DNA from 4 places in the Terribacillus sp. 7520-G genome. Region 2 is predicted to be linked to each of the others. Evidence: predicted binding sites of a transcription regulator. Region 2 holds the regulator's gene; each other region holds the start of a gene.
The links. Region 2 encodes LexA, which represses DNA repair genes until DNA is damaged. Its sites were predicted from a motif close to CGAACATATGTTCG; they were not measured.

Region 1 (2,213 bases), on a different contig from region 2:
AATATTGACGATGGCCTTCTTGAGATTCTCTTCACGCGTAACGAAGTGGGAAGCAGGGAAGATGGCCACGTGCTCGCGATCCCCGATGATCTCGCCTGTCAGTGCGTCCACTTCACGGATTCGATCGATCTCATCACCAAAGAATTCAAAACGGATGCAGTGCTCTTCTTTTGAAGCAGGGATGACTTCGACCGAGTCACCGCGGACACGGAATGTACCGCGCTGGAAGTCGATATCATTCCGTGCGTATTGGATGTCCACCAAGTTGCGGAGCAATTCATCCCTATCCTTCTCCATCCCGACACGGACGGACAGCACCTGGCTCTTATATTCTTCCGGGGAACCCAAACCATAGATACAGGACACACTTGCCACGATCAGTACATCATTGCGCTCGAAAAGGGCGGATGTCGCCGAGTGGCGCAGTTTATCGATCTCATCATTGATGCTTGCATCCTTCTCGATGAATGTATCCGTCTGCGGTACATATGCTTCCGGCTGATAATAATCATAATAGCTGACGAAGTATTCCACTGCATTGTTCGGGAAGAATTCCTTGAACTCGCTGTACAGCTGGCCGGCCAGTGTTTTGTTATGGGCAATGACAAGCGTCGGTTTGTTGATTTCCTTCACCATATTGGAGATGGTGAACGTCTTACCGGTACCTGTCGCTCCGAGCAGTGTCTGATGCCGCTTATTCTGGCGGACGCCATCGACAAGCCGTTCAATCGCTTTCGGCTGATCACCCTGCGGCTTATATTTGGATACTAACTCAAACGTTTCCTTTTCCTTCAACGCCAAATTCCTCCGTTCTGTTTGCTATTTTCATCATAGCATAAAATATATAAAAACACGAACAAACATTCGTCCAAAATTCCATATACATCCTAGTATGGATGATTGCCCAATATATAAAACATAAACTAGCAGATAGCAAAAAGCCGTCAAAAATGACGGCTTTATCTTAGTTGGCTGCTTGGTCGTATTGGTTGACTTCAAATAGGTCGATCAAATCGATTTTCGGATTTTTGTCCGTGAACCAGCGGAGGGCGAAATCATTCTTGAACAATGCCAAGTATTCCCCTTCCCGATCCTGGGCGAGCAGACTGCGCTCATCGAATAGCCGCTCATCCACTTGCTCAGCCTTCAGCCAGCGAGGGATGCGCTCTCCCATCGATTCCAATACCACTTCTACATTATACTCATTTTTCATCCGATATTCGAATACTTCGTACTGGAGCTCCCCGACCGCGCCGAGGATATAGCTGTCATCGCGTTTGCCGCGGAACAGCTGGATCGCTCCTTCCTGGACGAGCTGCTCGATGCCCTTCTTGAACTGCTTCGCTTTCATGACGTTCTTTGCCGTGACCTTCTTGAATACTTCCGGCGGGAACTGCGGCAGCTCATCGAACTCGAAGTTCGCTTTCCCTTCGACCAGTGTATCCCCGATCCGATAAATGTTCGGATCATATATTCCGATGATATCCCCCGCATACGCCTCTTCGACTGTATCACGGGACGATGCCACGAATTGCTGCGATTGGGATAACTTGATCGGCTTCGCCGAGCGGGCCAGCTGCACGCTCATACCACGCTCGAATTTCCCTGAGCAGACACGCAGGAAAGCAATCCGGTCGCGGTGGGCCGGGTTCATATTCGCCTGGATCTTGAAAATGAATCCGGAGAATTCTTCTTTCTCAGGGGATACGACACCTTCCGTCGTACGGCGGCTTCCTGGTGCAGGCGCCATGCTCACGAACGTATCGAAGAATGTTTGGACTCCGAAAGGCGCAAGGGCGCTGCCGAAGAAGACCGGTGTCTGTTTGCCGGCCAGGACACGATCCAGCGAGAATTGATCACCGGCTTCCTCCAATAATTCCAGCTCTCCTTTTGTATCTTCGAAAGTGGAGTCACCAGTCAAGTCGGCATAAGCCGGATCATCGAGCTGGTCATAAGGAATATACGTTTCTTCTTCATTTCCATTGAAACGCACGAACTGCTTGTTATATCTATCGAAAATACCCAGGAAACGCTTGCCCATTCCTGCCGGCCAGTTCATCGGATACGTTTCGATATCCAATACAGTTTCGATTTCCTCCAATAGCTCCAGCGGCTCACGGCCTTCCCGGTCAAGCTTGTTGATGAAGGTGAAAATCGGAATGCCTCTCATACGGCAGACTTTGAATAATTTCAAGGTCTGGGCTTCGATCCCT
Region 2 (2,213 bases):
CATCCGATTCAGAAAGCTGGAATTCACCATGCTGGCTCAGCGTGTAGACCTTGACCTCCAGCTTTTGCAAGTGATGGAATAAAGCAATTTTGGTGTTGCCCCTGCCCAGCCTTGTTTCATCCTGGATAAGAAGGCAATCCGCTTCACCTGCTGTGAATAGATCCAGCATGCGGAAGATACCCGGGCGTTCAATCTCATAGCCGCTCTGTCTCTCTTCTATGATATCGATGACCTCTATATCGGCGGAAGCAGCAAGACTCATGAGCTCCTCGCGCTGCCGCTCAATCGAGCTTGCCTGCTCGTCCTTTTCTGTACTGACTCTGCAATAGATGACTGCTTTCATTGATGTACCCTCTCACTTCAGCTAATTAGACACTCATAATAAGTGTAAAGTATAAGAAGAAAAGCGTGAAGCCGAAAAGCACATAGTAGAATAGATCTGATTTCGCTAATTTTTTGAACATGGTTGACCCCTCCGTATTCAAGAACGTGCGTTCTCATTTGTTAATTCCATTATATACGAACATAAGTTCTAGTCAAGCGTTTTTTTCGAACGGATGTTTGTATATTGAAATCTATCGTGTTATACTGTATGTAATAAAAATATATGCACGGGGTGTTCGATACATGATGAAACTATCGAAAAGACAGGAAGCGATTCTAGCATACATAAAGGAGCAGGTTCTCGATAAAGGCTACCCGCCATCCGTCAGGGAAATCGGGGAAGCAGTAGGCTTGGCATCCAGCTCCACGGTGCATGGCCATCTTTCCAGACTGGAGAAAAAGGGACTGATTCGGCGCGACCCTACAAAGCCGCGTGCCATCGAGGTCCTTTCATTGGATAGCGAAGAACAGACAGATATCCCGCGCAGCGAAGCGAATTATGCGCCGGTAATCGGGAAAGTGACGGCAGGTATCCCGATCACCGCCGTTGAGAATATCGAGGAATACGTACCGGTACCAAGCCATCTTGTAGGTCCGGATGACAATATTTTCGTGCTTGTGGTTGTCGGGGAGAGTATGATCGAGGCTGGCATCCTGGACGGGGACATGGTCATCGTCAAACAGCAGCAGACCGCTCAGAACGGGGAAATCGTCGTTGCGATGACAGAGGACAACGAAGCAACGGTCAAACGATTCTTCAAGGAAGAGAACCAGATCCGCCTGCAGCCGGAGAACAGTACAATGGAACCGATCATCCTGGATAATGTCAGCATCCTGGGAAAAGTAATCGGTCTATATCGCTCTATCCAATAGAAAATCGGCTTCGGCCGTTTTTTTCATATATTTTACACAATTCCACCCTTCTTTCGACACATTTTTTGGGTATATTAGAATATGCTTTTACCAAAAGCTAGAAAGCAGGTGGAATCGTGAAGCTGTTTTACAAGCTTGTGTGCAAAATACGAGGCCGTCATAAGATTGATAGTGTTACAGATTCATGCAAATGCGGGTATACGAGAAGCTACCGTAAGGAAGAACACAGCATGGATGATTATTATCTTAAGGAACGCTGAGCACAGAATAAAATAAGGAGCTTGCCCTTTGCGGCAGGCTCCTCTTTTATATGGAGTATTATATATGCAGTGCGCTGAACCGAAAAAACTCATCCATCCGTTATGACGCGATCGATCTTGGATGGGTTCTTTCTTTTCCTGAATTCTCCCGCCGCCATACCAATCGATTTCCGAAATACTTTATTGAAATAATTTGCGTTTGAGTACCCCACCCTTTCTGCAATCTCTGTGATGGGCAATCTTGTTGTCATCAGCAAATCAACGGCTTTTTGGATCCTGATTCTTGTAAGATACTTCATAGGTGTCGTATCCATATGATCCTGAAATTGCTTGACCAGATGATATTTGGAATAGCCTGATACTGCGGCGATGTCACTCAATGAAATGGGAGCAGCATAGTGTGTCTGGATATAGGATAAAGTTTTCGTGATTTGAACGGAAGGGTCTTTCTTTTGCTTTTCCATATTCTTCACGAATCGATGACACTCCATGATATATTCGTAAGCTCTGGCAGATGCCTGATAAGCATCCGTAATCCTATTTTCGATGGTATCCTGATATATTGCGAATAATAGCCGGATAAGCTTCGATTCGGGAGAAATCCGCAATACCGGCCCATTATGTTCATCGATGAAACGCCAGCACTCCAACGCTTTACTGCCTACCAAGGTAATGAAAATGAATTCCCACCCGTCA
Region 3 (2,213 bases), on a different contig from region 2:
GTCAGATTGGAGGGACTCGTGAAGGAACGGGAGCGGCTGAATCCTCCGCCATGCTGACTCGCATATCCAATGGACAAATGAACCGTATTGCCTTCCTTCCTATCCCGCCTCGCCCGTCTGCAGGCTTCCTCACACAGCTCCAGGATGATGGTCGGGATTTCTTCCCCCCGATAATTACGCAGCAGGGTAATGCCATGTCCGTAGCTTTTCTGCTCCTGTTTGACGAAATCCCCCAGTACCTCGCTCTCATCGATTCCCCATGCATGCCAATATAACTGCTCCCCCATCACACCGTATCGTTTTTTGAGATGATCGAGTGAAGCATGCGCCAGATGTCCGAGCGTGACAATCCCCATCCGATTCAAGTTCCGCTGCATCCGGCGTCCGATTCCCCAAATATCCTGTATGGGAACGGGCCATAATAAACGCGGGACATCCTGATAGCGGCAAATAGCGATGCCAGAAGTCTGTTTCTTTGCATGGATATCCATCACGACCTTGGCGAGAAACTTATTGTCCCCGATTCCAATTGCCGCCGTGACCCCGAATTGCTCCAGGATATCTGCCTGCAGCTTGGCCGCTGTCTCTCGCGCGGTTCCATGCAGCTTTTCCGTACCATCAAGCGTCACCCAAAATTCATCGATCGAATAGACATGGATTGCTTCCATCGGGACATACTCATGCACGAGCTCGGTAATCGCCACCGAAACCTCCAGATAATCCTTCATATGTGCTTGCGCAATCACGATTTCCGGATCCTCCGGCAATTCGAAATATCGGCTGACATTGCTGACGCCATGCTTCTTCTTCAATGCCGGACTGGCAGCCAGCACAATGCTTCCCGGCCGCTTCGTATCCCCGACCACTGCAAGCAACGCCGTCATCGGATCGAGACCGCGTTTGACACATTCCACACTGGCATAAAAACTGCGCATATCCACACAAAGTACCTCATGCTGCTGAAATCCGCTGTAATCCATCTTCTCCACCTCCAAAAGGGAACAAATGTTCTTATTTTAGATTACCCGATTTGCAGCTGTTATAGTAGCTGTAATTTTTGGATGGAGAGGAAAATCGAAAAAAGATCGCTTTGGCAATCTTGTATTATTTGGTGATATAGTGCTTAAAAGGATATGTTTCAGCCAGATGTGTTCAAGGATGAGAAAATGGTTGATTTTTCATTAAGTAATAGGAATCTTAACAGCAGTTGAAATTATTTATGAACTCGTTCTGGATGGGCACATGAAATGGTTTTACCTAGCGATACCGATTAGTCGGTTATGCGCTATATATGCTGCGAAACGGGAACAACACGAGCATCCATCATCTTGACTTAAAAAATCCCTTGGTATGGAAATGCGTCCTAAAGTGACACTCCACTTTAGGACGCAGAATAGCTGATGACTCCATACTCCCCATTGCATTCAAGGCAAAGCTTTGCATGATAGTATCCCCTATATCAGCAGCCCTCATTACAAAAAGAAATGCTGCAGTGTTGATTGAATACCGGCTGCATAAGGGGACTCGCACATCTGACCATGCTTCTGTTTTGCTTCCTCCGTAGCATTAGCAACAAGGTAACCATTTCCCGCATATTGCAGCATTTCGAGATCATTCCCACTGTCTCCAAAAGCATAGATCCGGGCAGGCTCCACCATGCAGTGACTTGCCAAGAACCGGACAGCTGCCCGTTTTCCGGTATTTAGTGGAATGAAATCAATATCATATGCGCCGTCCGGATCCCCCGCCCGTGGATTGCACGCGTTCACATTCAGTCCTACCTCAGCTGCAGCAGCTGCCTGTCTTACTCTATGCAGCACATCGGTCAAATCACCCCCATCAGGAAAGTAATAGAAGTTCTTTTTGTACATGCTCTGTCCATGCATTGTCTGCGGCTGCAACGCTATCCCGTCCAGGGAAAGCTTATCAATCAGACCATCCACGCGTTCATTGAATTCTTCTTGGACAGGTAAAAACCGTTTCCAAGCATATATCTCCTTGCGTTCCCCACTAGCTGTTATCTGGTACAGTTCCGTCCCCAGATTGGCTGCAATGAAATGGGGCATGTACGTCAGGTGCGCACGTTTCATTTTATCAGCCAGGGATGCACAATCACTGCCAGTAACCCACGCTATCTTCACATGATACTGCCTGGCAATCCGATCGAGATACAGTTCCATTCCATGCAAATCCTCCAACTGTCCGTCCTCGCA
Region 4 (2,213 bases), on a different contig from region 2:
CCCTTCGAGGTTTTTATCTTTTTCTTTCAGCAATCCATTCCGGCGTGCGTACTCATTGAAGACGCGTGTCATCCCGGATTTCGCTCCTGCTTCATGGGTACCGCCGTCTTTGGTGCGGACGTTGTTGACGAAGCTGAGCATCGTTTCTGTGTAACCATCATTGAACTGGAAAGCAAAGAATATCTCGATTCCTTGCTGCTCGCCTTCGAAGGCAAGGACGGGATGGAGCGTATCCTTCTCCTCGTTCAGATAGTCAACGAAAGACTGCAGGCCGTCAGGATACACATATGTCTCCTCTTTCCCGCTGCGCTTATCCGTGATATGGAACGCCACACCCTTAAGCAGGAATGCCGCTTCGCGCAGACGTTCAGCCAGCGTATCAAAATTGTAGCTGGTGGTAGAGAACATGGACGGATCCGGCTTGAAGTGGATGCTCGTGCCTGTCTTTTTCGTCTTGCCTTGCTTCACAAGCGAAGTGACAGGCTTGCCGCCATTTTCGAATCGCTGCGTATAAATATTTCCATCCCGATGGATCGTCACTTCGAGCCATTCGGACAGGGCATTGACGACAGATGCCCCGACGCCGTGCAAGCCGCCGCTCGTGCTATAGCCGCCCTGGCCGAATTTACCGCCTGCATGCAGCACAGTGAAAATCACCTCGGGAGTAGGCCTTCCGGTAGCATGCATACCCGTTGGCATACCGCGGCCGAAATCCTCGACAGAAATACTGTTATCCTGATGAATTGTCACATTGATTTTTTCTCCGTAGCCTGCCAGTGCTTCATCGACACTGTTATCGACTATTTCATAAACTAAATGATGCAATCCCCGGCTGTCAGTGCTACCGATATACATGCCGGGCCGCTTCCTGACCGCTTCAAGCCCCTCGAGCACTTGAATCGAGTCATCTGAATAATGCGATGCTTGTTTTACCAATGCCACATCGGCTCCCTTCTTCGAACAAAAAAACTGTTTCCAAGTCATTCATCCATCCGTTCACTGGAAAACGACAGTACGTTATGTTCATCATAACGCAAACATATGTTCTTGTAAACTGGCTCCCTCGCTTTGCAGAGTCCAGTGTATGCCTAATTAAAAGTAGCAGAATAATGCCAGTCAATCAATCCACATTTTGGGTTTTCATATAATTAATCGTCCATTTGGTGCCATTTTCATCGTGTTTTGCTTTCATAAGACAGTCTGGATCCATCTGGAATATAAATCATTGCTATCATTGTTCTTATTTTCACATTTATGTATACCTGCCCTGGGGGCAGGCCAATATCAGGTTCCGCAAAATGTTTGGAAAGGCTCCTTCGGCTCAGGCGGATCTTCGGTGAATTTTGAGTCGACCGGCTCATAACTGAAGGGATCAGACACAAGCTCACACAGCCGATCAAACAGCGTATAATCACCATTTCCGGCAGCATCCAGTGCTTCCTCCACCAAATGATTGCGCGGGATGATGCTGGGATTGGATTGACGCATCAAGTCACGTGCAGCCTCGATTCCTTCAGCTCCGATCCGGTCATCCCAGCGCTTTTTCCATGATGCAAAGCCCTCCGCCTGTTCAAGTGCAGCTGTATCGCCTATCGTCAATGCGCGGAAGGTATTCGTGTAATCCGCCCCCGCTTGCTCCATCCAGCCAAGTATATCCTCCACAAGTGCTTCATCGCTCTCTTTTGCACCTGTGATTCCAATTTTCCTGTACATGATATCGAGCCAGCATTTCCTATAAATCTGCGGAAATTCACGGAGCGTGTCTTCTGCTTGTTTCACTGCCTCTGCTGGAATCGAATCGAATAAGGGAAGCAATGCTTCGGCAAATCGCGCCAGGTTCCAAGCTGCGATCGGCGGCTGGTTGGCATAGGCATAGCGTCCCTGGATATCTATGGAGCTGAAAGCCGTCATCGGCTTGTATGCATCCAGGAAGGCACAAGGGCCGTAATCGATCGTTTCGCCGCTGATCGTCATATTATCCGTGTTCATCACGCCATGGATGAAGCCGGCACCCACCCATTTCGCCAGCAGTTCCGCCTGTCGTTCCATCACCGCTCGGAAAAAGCGCACATACTTATCAGGCTCTCCAGCCAGCTCAGGATAATGACGCTCTATGCTGTAATCTGCCAAGGCTATCAAGTCGGTTTCCGAACAAAATCTTCTGGCATATTCGAATGTCCCCACCCGGATATGGCTTGACGCAATCCTGGTTA

Region 1: uvrB (excinuclease ABC subunit UvrB) is a predicted target of LexA. The motif match lies at 854-867, and genes of this name have one in related genera.
Region 3: CHH53_RS08890 (DNA polymerase IV) is a predicted target of LexA. The motif match lies at 999-1,012, and genes of this name have one in related genera.
Region 4: parE (DNA topoisomerase IV subunit B) is a predicted target of LexA. The motif match lies at 1,035-1,048, and genes of this name have one in related genera.

Annotation. Positions count from the first base shown of each region.
Region 1 is NZ_NQFP01000027.1:27,058-29,270, forward strand. Features, by position in the region: gene uvrB (excinuclease ABC subunit UvrB) at 1-795, opposite strand, end outside; gene CHH53_RS10660 (peptide chain release factor 3) at 965-2,213, opposite strand, start outside.
Region 2 is NZ_NQFP01000007.1:331,623-333,835, reverse strand. Features, by position in the region: gene CHH53_RS03890 (YneB family resolvase-like protein) at 1-343, opposite strand, end outside; gene lexA (transcriptional repressor LexA) at 628-1,257, shown strand; gene CHH53_RS03880 (AraC family transcriptional regulator) at 1,607-2,213, opposite strand, start outside.
Region 3 is NZ_NQFP01000023.1:82,748-84,960, reverse strand. Features, by position in the region: gene CHH53_RS08890 (DNA polymerase IV) at 1-980, opposite strand, end outside; gene CHH53_RS08885 (HAD-IIB family hydrolase) at 1,473-2,213, opposite strand, start outside.
Region 4 is NZ_NQFP01000037.1:17,257-19,469, reverse strand. Features, by position in the region: gene parE (DNA topoisomerase IV subunit B) at 1-984, opposite strand, end outside; gene CHH53_RS13305 (protein adenylyltransferase SelO) at 1,285-2,213, opposite strand, start outside.